DNA from 2 places in the Faecalicatena contorta genome. Region 2 is predicted to be linked to the other one. Evidence: riboswitches for the same ligand, from Rfam matches in the RefSeq annotation. Region 2 holds a riboswitch; the other holds the start of a gene.
What was found. A riboswitch is a leader RNA that binds a small molecule or an ion and turns the genes downstream of it on or off. The one in region 2 is predicted to bind FMN.
Positions count from the first base shown of each region.

Region 1: linked by a shared signal. The riboswitch ahead of MWG26_RS17845 (ECF transporter S component) and the one ahead of ribD (bifunctional diaminohydroxyphosphoribosylaminopyrimidine deaminase/5-amino-6-(5-phosphoribosylamino)uracil reductase RibD) in region 2 are both predicted to bind FMN.

Region 1 covers NZ_BQNQ01000001.1:3,990,616-3,998,858, forward strand. Annotated here, with positions in the region: gene MWG26_RS17830 (ABC transporter ATP-binding protein) at 1-62, opposite strand, end outside; gene MWG26_RS17835 (DUF4318 domain-containing protein) at 270-914, opposite strand; gene MWG26_RS17840 (LytTR family DNA-binding domain-containing protein) at 911-1,363, opposite strand; gene MWG26_RS17845 (ECF transporter S component) at 1,571-2,197, opposite strand; FMN riboswitch at 2,330-2,456, opposite strand; gene MWG26_RS17850 (HD domain-containing protein) at 2,832-3,320, opposite strand; gene yicI (alpha-xylosidase) at 3,837-6,200, opposite strand; gene MWG26_RS17860 (beta-glucosidase family protein) at 6,197-8,243, opposite strand, start outside.
Region 2 covers NZ_BQNQ01000001.1:4,666,701-4,674,943, reverse strand. Annotated here, with positions in the region: gene MWG26_RS20885 (Crp/Fnr family transcriptional regulator) at 1-423, shown strand, start outside; gene ribH (6,7-dimethyl-8-ribityllumazine synthase) at 531-995, opposite strand; gene MWG26_RS20875 (bifunctional 3,4-dihydroxy-2-butanone-4-phosphate synthase/GTP cyclohydrolase II) at 997-2,220, opposite strand; gene MWG26_RS20870 (riboflavin synthase) at 2,234-2,869, opposite strand; gene ribD (bifunctional diaminohydroxyphosphoribosylaminopyrimidine deaminase/5-amino-6-(5-phosphoribosylamino)uracil reductase RibD) at 2,851-3,954, opposite strand; FMN riboswitch at 4,089-4,203, opposite strand; gene MWG26_RS20860 (NlpC/P60 family protein) at 4,597-6,798, shown strand; gene MWG26_RS20855 (ribonucleoside-diphosphate reductase subunit alpha) at 7,213-8,243, shown strand, end outside.

The DNA.
Region 1 (8,243 bases), 680 kb from region 2:
CTTGGGTACTGCGCCTTTTCATAGGTCTTCGTTACATCTTCAGCCACTAATAATGCAGTCATTGTGAAATCTCCTTTTACTTTTAATAAGTGTATAATACAAGCGCGGTAAAAAAAACGAATGAGTAAATCAGGCACTTTTTGTGTGGTCCGCCCATTTTCAAAAAAATTAACTTGCGTGTGTTTAAAAAATCCTAAAAAACGGATGCGGCGCCCTCCCTTAAGAAAGCGCCGCATCCGGGCTTTTTTCCGCTATTTTTTTGCCTTGAGCTATCCGTCTTTTCTGAATTTCAGTGCATACATAGGGCCAAACTGTGAGTAAAAGAAATCCAGTGTGACCTCATATTTCTCCCCATCCATCAGAATGACTGCCGGTTTCTCCCTTTGCAGAAATTCCAGCTTAATTTTATTCTTCCTGCAATAATCTTCTATTTCCCGGCAAAAAGCCTCCGCTCCTTTTGGGCATTCATCCAGATCAACGACCAGGTATCTGCCTTTGACAGTTCTGCCATTCAGCTCTTTCGCAATTTTCAAAACAGAACGGTAATCCAGTATCCAGCAGACCAGAACCACTGCCGCATTCACCAGAATGATGTGCCGCCAGGACTCCGACACTATAAAGGACAGCAATACAAAACCGACAGCGATCAAATCGATCCAGTACACAGCTGCCGCCCCTTTAAACCAGCTGCTGACCCTTCCCTTCTCCGGCAGGTAATGTAGCCAAACCAGCAGATTGCCGATCACCAGATATCCTGCCAGGGCTGCGGGAATAAATGGCAGTATCCGGCCCACCTCGTTCATATCTTTTCTAAGACTCAAAAACAGCGCAGTACTCGCAAAAAGAAGCAGCCCCAAAAAGCATCCCTGATAAATCTTCTCTCTTGTCTCTTCAGAAATCCTGTTTTCTTTCATAACAATCCCTCCTTAATCTTGGCTCTGAGTCCTTTTAAATATTTCCTTGAAATATAGGTAACGTCGCCATTTGCAAATTCTGCAATCATAATCCCACCGACTGACGGCTTATAGACCTCCACTTTCGCCATATTCAGAAGCACCGATTTGGATGCCCTGACAAATTCCGGCGGAAGCAGTCCCTCCAGCTCATAAAGACGCTTCCTCGTAGAATAAATATCCTCCCTGGTATGGATATACTGTACCTCCTGCATAGATTCGATGTAGTAAATTTCTCTGCACTTAATCTGATAAATCTTATCGTCCTTGTTGCAGGTTAATATCAGAAACTTATATCTTTCCTGTTCAATAAACTGAGCCAGCCTTTTCGTACTCTCGCTTTCCTCATGCACGCGGATCCTGGCAGATTCTTCCGTCTCTATCCCTACTTTTTCGATCTCCACCTTCATATCCGTTTCCTCCTGCCTTTAATTGAATTGTTTCCTTTTCTGTATTTATCTTATCCAAAATAAAAAAGAAAGTCTACAGAAAACCGGTCAGTGGCTCTTTTGGGCAGGTAAAAGGCTGCCAACCGGGGACTTGAATCCCCGAATGGCAGCCGCATCTTATTTTATCATCTTCTCATTATAAAATTATTTTACTTGCCTGACTCCTTATTACCGCATCCGAAAGATCGGGCTGATCTTTTTATAAATCAATAATACAATCAGGGATACCAGCACACCCTTTAATAGATTGAACGGCGCCACAGCAAACATAACGAATGTGGTAAGACCAGTAATACTTGCATTAATAGCCGATCCCATATCCACCAGCGCATCGATCGGCATCCCAAACGCTGCCGCATATGCCGGAAGAAGGATAAATGCATTCAGTACGCATCCGATCGCCGTCATAAAAATAGTCCCTGCGGTTAGTCCGATAATTGCACTTGATCTGGTGCGCTTTTTCTTGTAAATCAGTCCTGCCGGCACACATAATGCACATCCGATTAAAAAGTTTGCAGCTTCACCGACACCGGCAGTGATCGTCCCATTAATCACCAGGTTTAACAAAATCTTTACAAGCTCAATCACGGCTCCTGCCAGCGGCCCCATTACAAAACATCCTACCAGTACCGGAACCTCACTGAAATCAATCTGATAAAATGCGGGCGCAAATGGAAGCGGGATTTCGAACAGCATCAATACCGTTGCAATGGCTGATAACATTCCGATCTGTGCGATTGTACGGATTCCAATTTTAGATTGTGACTTTTGTACTACATTACTTTCTGTGTTCATAGTCGTTTCTCTCCTTTAATTATACAAATGATTTGAATTGAAAAGAAAGAAAATCTTCATGGAGATCGTGTCTCAGACATAATAAAAACCCCGGATGATAATTCCGGGGTTAAGATTACGCTTTTACGGCATCAATTTCTTCTCTCATCCAGACTTTACTGTCGGTACTGGAATTACACCAGTTCAACCGCTGTCATTATGGCAGTGGGTCGCGGACTATACCGCCGGTTGGGAATTGCACCCGACCCCGAAGAATTCATTCTATTCTATAGGTTATTATAACCCATTGTATGTGGTTATGCAAGCAGTTTTTTTGGTCAATTTTGCCAAAAATTTCACGTAGATCTTTGTATCTCGTTATAAGTAATCTTCGAAATGTCGTAAATTTGTCGTAAACGTTGCTGTGAATTCTGCCGTAAAGGCTATCAAAAATTCGGATTTATATCTGCAGAAATCAGATTACAGCCCTCTGTTTTTCCTCTTCCATTGGCTTCTTATTTAGTTTTTTCATTTGCTGACGGATACGTTCCGGGTTCACTGATTCGTAAACCTTTAAGATCATTTTTTGAGTATCCATCATCTTCATGTTTTGGCAGATTTTCCAATAATTTTTCCCTCAAATAGTAATTTACGGCTAACAAAGTCCAAACATTACTTTACAAATCTGCTTTCCACATTCTGTTCTGAAAATATGATTATACGCATTTAAAGCCGCTGTTTTTGACAGGTTATCCTCCATGATATTTACAAGAAAATCCGCTTCAACAAGTATTTGATAGTCTATTCCATCAATATTATCGTACGTATGATGATTTGCTATCAGATACTGAACTCTTTCAGATACGTAATCTTCAAACCCCAAATCTTTAAGTAACTTTTTTACTATTGCAGGGCCTTCTTTTTCCTGTAATTTTCCGCTACAATCCCCATACTTTTCTTCACATATGTGAATCCCTATGTCGTGAGTCAGGGCTGCAGCTTCAAGAATGAACAGACATTTCCCATCTACATTTTCTGTTTCAGCAATTAGTTTCGCATAACTGTGAACCTTGCAAAAATGCTGAATCCTCTTTGCGTCCCCACGATATAACTCTATCATTGATAAATGTAACTTATTTAACATTTTTAACACTCCTCTAAACGAATAAATATTTGTAGTATTAACGCCTCCAACGTATCCAATAAAATTAATATAAAACGGTTTATCCATTCACAGCTCTCGTAAACGGGTAGACCGTTGCCGACTATACACAACATTCTTCCCTTAAATTCTGGATTGTCGATTTGTATTTGCATTTTACCATATAAGCCTGAGAAGTTCTATTTATTTTCTTTTAATTTTAAGGAATAGTGGGCAGCTGCCTATCAGCTTCTTGTGTATTTCTTTATCACACTTGAGCATTTTGACATAGTATATATAACCTGTATTGAAAAACGAGCTGTGAAATTAGGTGATTCAAATCGAGTTTCCTTAAAATCTGCATATAATCATTGTTCTGTATTGGCAAAGATGGACTAAAAACAAATCAAATGCAAGATTGTATTGAAATCTGCGGAAAAAGATATTCAAAAATCTAAGGAAGGCTTCATTCGCTAGAGAGGTTCTCCTCATTTGGGAATACAAAAATCTTCCTGTTTTTTATTTCCCCAAAATCAACTGCTCCCCGTCCGCTGCAACAACAGCGCTTCGCCTCTCCTTATCGTACTGCACCGTCCCTCCACTTATGCTCCGGATTTCAGGAACATTGTAAAGTACATATGTTATCCTTTCATTTTTCCCACAACTAGACAAATAAATCTTATCTTTATCCGCATATGCCCTCACATTCAGCACAATATTACCATCTTTGTCGGGGATCCGGCATTCTGCTTTCTCTCCCTCCCGTAATTCATAGATACCGATCTGCACATTTTCCGCGAAGGAATACCCGGCTGTTTTTTCATTGCTTCCCATCGGGAGAAGCGAATTCTCGGCCACGAATAAAGGCAGGGAATGATAATCGTATGTTTCCCGGTACCAGCGTCCTCCTTCTTTCCGTTCTCCGTTCAGAAGGTGCGTCCACACACCTTTCGGCAAATAATACTCTCCGATTCCCTCTTTATTAAAAATCGGCGCTACCAGAAGACGGTCTCCAAGCATATACTGCATATCGAGATATTTTACTGCAGGATCATTTTCATATTCCAGGATCATCGGTCGCATCACAGGAATTCCCGTCTTGTGCGACTCCACTGCCATACTGTAGATGTAAGGCATCAACTTCAATTTCAGTTTCGTAAATTCTCTGCACACTTCCACAGATTCTTCGTCGAACAACCATGGCACCCTGTAGCTTTTGGAGCCATGTAGTCTGCTGTGAGTGGAAAGCAGCCCGAATTGCAGCCATCTTTTATATACATCTGCATCGGCTGCCAGTTCAAATCCACCAATATCATGGCTCCAGTAACTGAAACCGGAGAGCATAAAGGAAAGGCCGCCTCTCAATGATTCTGCCATAGATTCATATGTGCCTGTACAGTCGCCTCCCCAGTGTACGGGGAATCTTTGGCCTCCCACCGTCGCACTTCTGGCAAATAAAACTGCCTCCTTTTCTCCTCTTTCTCTCTTTAACAATTCAAATACCGTCTGATTATATAATAATGTATAATAATTATGCATTCCCCATGCATCTGCTCCGTTTGCATAAGTCACATCAACAGGAATCCTTTCACCGAAATCTGATTTAAAACAATCGACTCCCATATCCAGCAGTTCTTTCAGTTTTTCCTGATACCAAATCACAGCTTCCGGGTTCGTAAAATCAATGACTGCCATTCCAGGCTGCCAGTTATCCACCTGCTTTACGCCCAAACCATCGGCGCGCATTAGGAAATAGCCTTTCTTCAACCCCTCCCGGAAGAATCCCGTTCCCTGTGCTACATAGGGATTAATCCATACGCATATTTTCAACCCTTTGTCTTTATATCGCTTTAACATTCCCCTCACATCCGGAAATGTTTTCTCATTCCATTCAAAATCACACCAGTGCAGGCCTCTCATCCAAAAGCAGTCGAAATGGAATACGTCAAACGGCAGATCCCGCGCTTTCATCCCCTCGATAAATGAGTTAACAGTTTTCTCATCATAATCAGTCGTGAAGGATGAACTCAGCCAGAGTCCGAACGACCATGCCGGAGGAAGTGCCGGTTTGCCCGTCAGACTCGTATAGTGCTCAATCACTTTTTTCATAGAACTTCCGCCAATCACATAATAACGCATCTCCTCTCCTTTTACGGAGACGCCGACTGCTTCTACCTTTTCGCTCGCAACCTCAAAGGACACGTCTGTGCTGTGATCCACATAGATTCCGTAATTTTTATTCGTTATATAGAACGGAATATTTTTGTAACTAATCTGCGATGAAGTTCCCCCGTCCTCGTTCCAGCAGTCTACAGTCTGACCGTTTTTTACAAATGCGGTAAACCTTTCACCAAGACCATAAACACATTCTCCCGCTGCCAGTGAAAACTCTGAGACAATATAAGGATTGTAGTCCTCAGCAAGATAATTTGTCTCCGGGTACTTGGTTGAATTTTTTCTGTCATGTCTCATGTATCCGACATTTTTAAACCCACATGATGTCATATCTTTCCCGTTTCTTTTGTAGCTGATATAGAACTCTTTTAGTCCCACATGTACACTAACATTCCCTGCTGACATCACCGCCTCATCCTCGCTGATGTCTATATTTACTTTACATTTTTCTCTATTCAGCATAAACCGGGGTTCTCTCTTTTCGTATCCTTCAAAATGAAAACATCTTACGGAAATAATATCCTCGCCGGCTGAGGTAAACTCAAACGTCAGCGTTCCGACGTCCAATGCGCCTGCGCGGCTGCAGATGGTCCGGAACGGAGCAATCACCCTCATGCCGTTTTCTATTTCTTCCACTTCGTACGCCTGTACCGCATAACATGCGTGAGCAGCCTCGCTCTTTTCCCAGAATCCCTCTGTAAATTTCATGGCTTACTCCTCCTGCTAATGTTCTGTAATACTTCCGCCTTTGCATAAAATCCTCTCGTTCTACCGTCGATTACTGCACTGTCAGCTACTTGCAACTGTTCCTGAAGACGGATATCCCTGCAGGACGCTCCAAGCGAAATGATGTAATTCCCCTTTTCCACAAACCATTGCATGTCACGGTCCAAGAAGGCAAACTGAGACACCTTCATCTCAAACCGCACTTTCTTTTCTTCGCCCTTTTTCAATTCCACTCTCACGAATCCGGCCAGTTCCATTGTCGGACGCACCATCTGCGATACGGCATCTGTAAAATACATCTGGACAACTTCTGTTCCGTCACAGCCACCTGTATTTTTAATCCGTGCTTCCACCTTGATGACAGACGACGCACTAACGACCTTTTCCTCGATTTTCATATCAGAATACTCAAAAGAAGTGTAGCTCAACCCATGTCCGAAATAATAGAGAGGCTCTGCCGTATCATTGATATATCCGTTTTTATTCCGAATCATTCCGGTGTGCCCAGCTGCAACATAGCCGCTTCCTCTCGGAAGGCCATAGTAAATCGGAAGCTGTCCTGCATTTCTTGCCACAGTGACCGGAAGACGCCCAGACGGATTCACCTCGCCGAAAAGCAATCTGCACAGAGCGCTGCTTCCCATTTCTCCCGGCTGCCATACTTCCACGATAGCATTGAAATGTGACGCGGTAAACTCGTTTGACAGGGGACGTCCGTCATAATGAAGTACGACTGTTTTCTTATGTAATCCGTAAATTTTTCTCGCAAATTCCTCCTGTGCTCCCGGCAGATCAATGTCGGTAGCATCCACGCCCTCCCCAACCGTGGAAGTACTTCCCCAGCCATTTTTACCTCCGAGCGTCAGCAAGACTACATCGGAATCGGCCGCAGCACGCACTGCCTCTTCCATTCCGCCAAGTTCAGTTCCTGCACAGTTTATCCCCTTTGCAAATACCACCTCTGTGTTAGGAAGATATTCTTTTAATTTTTGATAAAGTGTTTTTGCTTTCGGAAAATCTTTCTGTATCCGCTTATTTACCCTGGGTGAGGTATCACGAACCTGTCCTATATAATCCTGATCAATATCATAGATAATGACTCCCGGTTCCTCAAAGTCCTGCCCATCTTCCTCTCTGGACATCGTCATATCGATTACTGCAGGATAAGAAAATGTCCCGAACAAGCTACGGATGTTGTCCGCATGAGGACCAACTACCGCAAGTTTTTTTATCTGTTTTGACAGTGGAAGAACTTTGTTCTCATTTTTCAATAAAATAAAACTTTCCTCCGCTATCTTCTCATTCAGCCGCTCTGTTTCTTCTAAATGTAATGTCTTTTTTAGTTTTCTTAAATCCGGATAAGGGTTTTCAAAAATACCCATTTCAAACTTCATTCTCAGAACTCTCTCCACCGCCTGATCGATCACAGATATGCTCAGTCGCCCGTCATTTACCGCTTCTTTCATGCAGTAATGGAACCCTTTCGGTCTCGGATACTCTACATCCAGCCCGGCCTCAATTGCCTGAATTCCGGCCTCTTCAAATGTGGCGGCCACCGAAAATGGGTCTACCAGACGGTCCACTGAGAGATAGTCAGAGACAACAAATCCACGGAAACCAAGCGCATTTCTCAGTATTTCTGTAAGCATCTTTTTCGATCCCACAACCGGTTCCCCATCGATGGAACCATATGAATTCATAACACTCTTCAAATTGGCTTCCGTTATTGCACACTGGAAAGGTTTGCAGTGAATTTCCAGAAGATCTCTCTCCGAAACAAGATTGCGCCCCATATTGATTCCACCCTCTGTGACGCCATGCCCAGCAAAATGTTTTGCCGTTGCCAAAATACCTTTTTTCATATCCTCTGACTGAATCCCTCTGACAAAGGCACTCGACATCGCCGATACAAGAGCCGCATCTTCTCCGTATGTCTCTGTCATTCTTCCCCACCTCGGATCCCTGTCCACGTCCATCACAGGAGAGAGTGCCTGTCGAAATCCCACATATAGCATCTGGCGGCGT
Region 2 (8,243 bases):
GATTTTCAATGCTCCGGTGTGGCGGAGACAAATGCAAAAGTGTTGGTATTGAAAAAGTCTCTTATGGATGAGTTGATGCAGAATGATGAGTTTTTAGTGATGTTTTACCAGAAAACAAGTAAGCGTGTCTATGTGATGTATAAAAATATTCTCGCGAGAAGCCTTTTCGGCGAGAATGAAATCCTGGCACATTATATATTGAAGCATTCCAGCGGCGATATTTTTAAGTATAAAAGTATCTATAATATCTGTGAAAATCTGGGGATTAGCAGAAGAGGAATATATAATATTCTATACCGTTTTGAAGAGAGTGGATGTATAGAAAAACTAGACTCAGGATATCGGATCATGGACAGGGCATATCTGGAAAATGTGGCCGATCAGATGATAAAATATATGAAGAACAGTGAGGATGAGGCGTAGCTGAGAGATTATTTCAAAATAATAAAAAGGAAAGATATACGATAAATTTTGCGGTTAAATGTCCGTACAGCTATAAACTTTTGCTGTACGGACATTTTTGCACAATTCTAATCCATAGAGCGGATCAAATTCACCATTTCGATTGCTCCCTGCGCACATTCGAATCCCTTATTGCCAGCCTTTGTACCTGCACGTTCTATCGCCTGTTCGATTGTATCAGTTGTAAGAACACCAAACATGACGGGAATATCGCTGGCCAGGCTTGCATGTGCGATGCCCTTTGAAACCTCGCTGCATACATAATCATAATGGCTGGTGCTTCCCCGGATGACTGCCCCTAAACAAATTATGGCGTCATACCGTTTACTTTTGGCCATTTTTGAGGCGATCAGGGGAATCTCAAAAGCGCCAGGCACCCATGCAATTTCTATATCGTTTTCTTTTACATTTTCGCGTCTTAATCCATCGATTGCTCCGGCCAGCAGCCTGGATGTAATAAACTCGTTGAATCTTGCCGCTACAATGCCTACTTTAATATTTTCAGAAACTAACTTTCCTTCATATGTTTTTATGTTATTTATGCCCATATGATTTTCCCTCCTCGATGTTTAATGTGTGTCCCATACGTGTTTGCTTTGTCTTTAAATAGAACCGGTCATATTCGGTTGCCTCGATTTCTATCGGAAGCTGCTTCGTAATGGATATTCCGTAATCCTCAAGCTGATATACTTTATCCGGATTGTTTGTCAGCAGATTTAGGGATTTAATACCTAAATCGCGCAGAATCTGTGCCCCGGTATAATATTCTCTAAGATCTCCCTGGAATCCTAATGCAAGGTTGGCATCTATGGTATCTAATCCATTCTCCTGTAATTGATATGCCTTCATTTTATTAACTAGGCCGATTCCCCGTCCTTCCTGCCGCATATACAGTAGCACGCCGGTTCCTTTTTCCGCAATCATTCTCATTGCCTGATCCAATTGCTGCCCGCAGTCGCAGCGCAGCGAGCCAAATACATCACCAGTCAGGCACTCTGAATGAACACGGCATAATATGTCATTTCCGCTTGATATATCGCCCATTACCAGGGCCATATGGTGTTCCCTGGTTAACTTGTTGACATAACAGTAAGCGGTGAAATCCCCATATTTTGTGGGCATACTTGTAACGGAGACACATTCTACCAAAACTTCTTTTGTTTTTCTATACTCCTGTAATTCTTTAATTGTAATGTATGGCAGACTGTATTTTTCCGCGAACTTTTTCAACTCAGAAGTTCTCATCATCTCCCCGTTGTCTCTCATGATTTCGCAGCAAAGCCCGCATTCTTTCAAACCAGCCAGACGCATAAGGTCAACAGTTGCCTCTGTGTGTCCGTTTCTCGCTAAAATTCCGCCCTCTTTTGCTATTAGAGGAAACATATGGCCGGGACGGCGGAAATCTGCTGCAGAGGCATGCTCTGATACACACATGCGGGCAGTAAAACCTCTTTCCCCGGCGGAAATGCCGGTGGTGGTATCTTTGTGGTCAATGGATACTGTGAAAGCAGTATCGTGGTTATCTGAATTTTTCTCAACCATAGGGGGCAGCATAAGCCGCTCTGCAATTTCTCTGCTCATTGGCATGCAAATTAATCCCTTTGCAAAGCTCGCCATAAAGTTAACATTTTCTGTTGTTGCGTACTCGGCTGCACATATAAGATCGCCCTCATTTTCTCTGTCTTCATCGTCCATGACGAGAATTAATTTTCCTGCCTGTAATGTTTCGACCGCTTTTTTTATTGAATCCAGCTTCATTTTGAATGCCCTCCTAATATCCATTTTTAAGTAGAAACTCTTTTGTTATCATAGATGTATCTTCTTTGCCCAGAAGCTTCTCCACATATTTACCGATACAGTCATTCTCAAGATTGACGGTATCGCCGTTCCTTTTTGTGATTAGTGCTGTATGTGCCAGAGTATGGGGGATCACAGAGACACGAAAACTGTTTCCGGATACCGCTGCAACCGTAAGACTGATCCCGTCTATCGCAATAGAACCTTTTTCAATAATGTACCGCGCGATTTTATCGGTTGTCTGAATTGTGTACCATACAGCAATCGTATCCTTTTGAATTTTAGAAATAGTCCCTGTGCCGTCAATATGGCCTGTAACGATATGTCCGCCAAACCGCCCGCCTGCCGGCATTGCTCTTTCCAGATTAACGGGACTTCCCTGCTTCAGGCCGGAGAGGGCCGTCCTGCTTAGCGTTTCGTGCATGACATCTGCGGTAAACGAGGATGCCCCATGAGCAGCGGCAGTCAGGCAGATGCCGTTCACAGCGATACTGTCTCCGGTTTTGATATCTTCCAGGATTGTTTTTGCATAGATAATCAATCGAACAGAATTCCCCTTTTTATGTATACCGGAAATATTTCCAACTTCCTCTATGATTCCAGTGAACATGGATATATCACCTCACTTTCGATAAGAAAATCATCCCCGATCTGAGAAACAGAAGACGTTTTTAGCTGAAAAGCTTCGTTCGGAAAAGCAACGCCGTTTCCACCCACAGGAGTGCTGGCTGCACCGCCGAAAAGTTTGGGGGCGATATAAATCTCTGTCTCATCCACGATCTTTTGGTCTAAGGCACTCCAGTTTAAAGTACTGCCGCCCTCTAAGAGAACACTGTCAATATTCCGGCTGCCCAGGTCAGCCATAAGGTCTGTAAGGTCTATATGGCCGTCTATTTCCTTCACGTCTATCAGTGCGCAGTTTTTTTCCAGGTATTGTCTCCGTTTCCCTTCATCTTTGCTGCTGGTAGCCAGAAAGGTTGTGACGGAACCGGCTGTCTGGACAACATTTGATTCCAGGGGAGTCCGCAGGTGTGTGTCACAAATGATCCGGGCCGGACTCCTGCCATTTTCCAGACGGCAGGTTAACGATGGATTATCATATATGACCGTATTCACGCCCACCATAATTGCTGAAAAAGCATGCCTTGTCTGATGCACCCGCTGTCTGGCCTCCTTGCCGGTTATCCATTTTGAGCGTTTGGTGTAAGTGGCGATTTTTCCATCCATTGTCATAGCGTATTTCATTAGGACAAAGGGATTTTTTGTTGTTATGAATTTGCGGAATACCTTTATCAGTTTTCTGCAGTCCTCTTCCAGAACGCCAACCTCAACCTGGATCTGATTGTTTTGTAAGATCTCAACACTTTTTCCTGCCATGACCGGATTGGGATCCAGCGTGCCGATCACCACTTTTGCTATTCCACTGCGGATTATGGCCTCGGTGCAGGGGGGAGTTTTCCCGTAGTGGCAGCAGGGCTCCAGGGTTACGTACAGGACGGCCCCTTCCGGGGAATCCGTACAGTTACGAAGGGCATTTCTTTCAGCATGCGGCCCCCCGAAGTATTCATGCCAGCCCTGCCCGATCACCTTGCCGTTCTTTACAATAACAGCCCCGACCATTGGATTCGGATTCACAAACCCACAGCCCTTTTTTGCAAGCGCCAATGCGGATTGCATGTGTTTTAAATTATCCATATCATCACCTCCGAAAAAAATAAATGCCTTGAATAAAATCTATCCAAGACATTTAAAAAGGTAATTTATGCGATCTAAACAAAAAACTCTGAAATGATAGAATCATCTCAGAGTATATAAAAAGCATGTTTACTTTTCATCTTCTTTTATCCAGACTTTACTGTCGGCTTCGGAGTTGCACCGAATCATACCTTGCGGCTCGTGGGCTGTACCACCGGTAGGGAATTGCACCCTGCCCTGAAGATAGTTTGTTATTCAATTAAATTTATTATAGTGGGGCAGGTACGAACTGTCAATATAGTTTATGGAATTTAGAGGAAATAGGGTATTCCAATTTATCGTATGATGATTCCAAAATTGAATAAGCAGTAATGCCGAGAAGAAATAAAAAAATTGCACAGTAATGAGGGGAAAATATGATTGCATTCATTCCCGCCAGGGAGTACAATATAAGAATAATGATCTCATAGGAGATAGATACAAGGAAGATACAGAGCAAAGCTCTTTTTTGCGAGTTTCTGCCTTAACAGGCGGACGGCGTTGGAAGTTTTAGGGGGGCTGCCATAGCCGGGAGAATGATGATTACGCAGAGGTATGAGACCTATAGAGAATTGCAGTGAATTTGCGGGAGGAATAATTAGAATGAAAGCAAAAGAGTACAAAAGAATGCTGGCAGTTGTCTTGTCGGCAGGAATGATGGCTGTACAGCCGGCATCCGTTATGGCAGCCGATACAGGCATGAATGATCCGTTACAGCAGGAACAGGAAGGCGGAGAGGGACAGGACGGTGCGCAGTCGGAAGATACAGAGCAGCCAAATGACACTGAACAGCCCGAAGAGGCCCGTCAGGCAGCGGCGGTTGACGGAAGCGGAACAATGGTGGATATCTCGGAAGAGGTGCTCAAGATGCTGGAGGACGGCACCGTTTATCAGGATGAGGAGACCAAGTTTTTACATGACAGTAAGACAAATCAGAAGGTAGACCCGGTTACAGGAGAGCGGGTGGAAGAAAAGCCTGAGGAGAAACCGGGCGGTGACGGGAGTGACCGGCCAGGGGATAATACACCGGATAAGCCAGGTGACAATACACCGGATAAACCGGGAGATAATACAACTGATAAACCGGGCGGTAATACAACGGACAAGCCTGGCAGCGATGACGAAGATGGAAAAGACGACGGGGATAAAGAAGAGAATGGCGGCACCTCCGACAATGGAAATACCGGAGGCAGCCAGGACGGTTCAGACCAGGAGAGCGGAGATACACAGAAACCATCGGATTCCGGTGAAAGCGGCAGTGATGGGGAGAATGAGGGCAATAATTCCGGAGATGCCCAGGAGGCACCTGCTGCGCAGGACCATTCTAACAATCAGGCCTTGATTGCCGGTCAGCAGATTTTTAAGCTTCCCGAAATTAAGAAGGACTTCCGGTTCTGGACGGTGGCAAGAAGGTATGCTTTTGCGAAAGCAAAATTATCCGTGCGTGAAGAGATGACAGAGAATGCGAGAGCAGTTGGTTCTTTGAATACAAACGGACTTCTGTATGTACTTCAGGAAGAGGAGGACGGCTGGCTGTATGTGGAATCAGGCACGGTCCGCGGTTTCGTGAAAGCGGATGAGGTTCTGCGGGGAGACGATGCACAGAAGCTTTTAACAAAGTATCAGGACAGGGCGAAGAAAAAGGCCGAGAGAACAAAGACAAAGTATACTGGAATAGAAAGCGTGGTTTCTGTTGCGAAGGAGTTAATTCCCCAGAATGAGAATAACGCGTTTTTACATACACATTCAACGGTGAACAGGACCGTTATTGACAAGAAATATGCACTGACAACCATCGGACTGCTCAACGTCAGAGAAGGCAAAGACACGAATACCAGGATTGTAGGAACGTTGAAGGCAGACAGCCTGTGCTATGTACTTGCCGACGAGAATGAAGAGTGGGTTTATATTGAATCAGGCGATGTGAGAGGATTTGTAAATAAAAAGTATCTTAAGACAGGGAATGAAGTGAATAAGACTGTGGAGGAGAAGGGAGAAGAAAACTTCCCGACTGCCAGCGAGATCATAGAACCGGAAAAGAACAAGGCCTGCTATTACACATTGACTTCCGTAAAATCAGGGGTACCAGGCAGCAGTGTCAGACAGTCTGTTTTAGAGTTTGCCTCACAGTTTATCGGCAATCCTTATGTCTGGGGCGGAACCAGCCTTACAGAAGGTGCAGACTGCTCCGGGTTCGTACAGAGTATTTTTAAAGAGTATGGATACAATCTGCCGAGAGTGGCGGAGGATCAGGCACAGTATGGCACAAAGATTGCCGTGGAGGATGCACAGCCGGGAGATCTGATATTCTACGCAAAGGACGGTTATATTCACCATGTTGTGATCTATGCGGGAGACGGAAAGACCGTTGAGGCCATGGGATCAGATTATGGAATCGTCCAGGGGAATGTGGATACATCCGAGGCAGTGTGGGCGGTGAAAGTCCTGGATGACAGTGTGGGCGGCGGTTTTGCCAGCAGCATTGGGGAAGTGAATGCCACAGATGATATGTACGGAGAGTATCTGGGAGATTACCAGCTGACTTATTACTGTTCCTGTGAGGTATGCTGTGACGTGGAGACAGGCATTACAGCAACAGGAACTCCGGTTGTGGAAGGACAGACGATTGCGGTGGATCCGAGTGTGATTCCTTATGGGACGCAGGTTATTATTGGGGGACATGTATTCACAGCGGAGGACTGCGGAGGTGCAGTGAAAGGGAATCATATTGATATCTATGTAAATGATCATGACAGAGCTCTCAGTATGGGCGTGAATCAGGCGGATGTGTATCTGGTGAAATAAAAGGATGCTTCAGACACGCTCCAGGGCATCTTGTAATTCATGTTCTGCGAGGGTGAGAGATAAAAAACTGCTCCCGGCCGGGCAGACGGATCAGAATATTAATTGATCTGTCTTCCTGACTGGGAGTATTTTTGGTTTATAGATGATATCAAAGTAAAATCTTATGTATTCCGAATAGAATTTACCTTCAGCAAGAAGACTAATTTCAAGATATGTGGTACTCTGTGAAATAACCGAACGTGGATTAAAACATTCGCCGTAACAGTTCAGGCTTGCCTGAACTGCTACTATTCGTCTCACAATGTAAGAATCTGTATATTGATAACAACGATATGTTGTGGTAATATGTTCTACATGGCACAATAGATTGTGCAAGTATGTGAAAATATATGGTGTGAAAGGCTTGAGAATTCTATGAAGATTTATAAGAGAGATGCAGCTCTGGCTGTGTATGACCCGGAGAAAATTAAAAATGCGATAGGGCGTGCCTTTTCCAGTGTGGGCAGTTCTATTGCGGAATCAGAAAGCAACAGGCTTCTGGACAGAATTGAGTCGAAGTTTCCGGACGATGTAAATGCAGGAGAACGGGCCATATCTGTGGAGGAAATCCAGGATTTTGTTGAACGGACTCTGATGGAGGAGAATTATTATAAGGAGCTGAAGAGCTATATCCTGTACCGGGAGGGAAGGGCAAGACGAAGGATATCCCGCCAGCGGATTGCAGCAGAATTAGAAAGTATACCCGGGGTTTCAGGCGTATTGGCCGGCATTCAGAAGGAATTTATCCAGGAGGAATACGAGCTGGAGCAGCTGAATGCCAGATTTCAGGCGCTTTTAAGCCCTGGGCTGACGGATCTGGAAAAACTGGCTGTACTCGTAAAAGCATGTGCGGAGCTGACGACACAGGAGGCGCCAAAGTGGGAGATGATTGCTGCCAGGATCAGAATGCTCAGTTTTGATCTTCAGCTGGACAGGCAGATGCAGGCATTTCATATCCACAGCTTTTATGAAAAAATATGCTGGCTTACGGAACAGGGGCTTTATGGAAAATATATATTAGAGAACTATTCCCAGGAAGAGATCGGGGAGTTTGAGACATGGCTTTGTAAGAAAAGGAATGATCTGTTTACATTTTCCAGTCTGGAGCTGCTGCTTGGGAGATATACGATCTGCAGCAGGACGGGGGAACCGCTGGAGGCGCCCCAGGAAATGTTCATGGGAATTGCAATGCATCTGGCGATGCAGGAGAAAAAAGACAGAAGCATCTGGGTCAGACGTTTCTACGATATGCTCAGCACGCTGAAAGTGACTATGGCAACGCCGACGCTTTCTAATGCGAGAAAGCCGTACCACCAATTGTCCTCCTGTTTTATCGACACAGTGCCGGACAGTCTGGATGGAATCTACCGCAGCATTGATAACTTTGCTAAGGTCAGTAAATACGG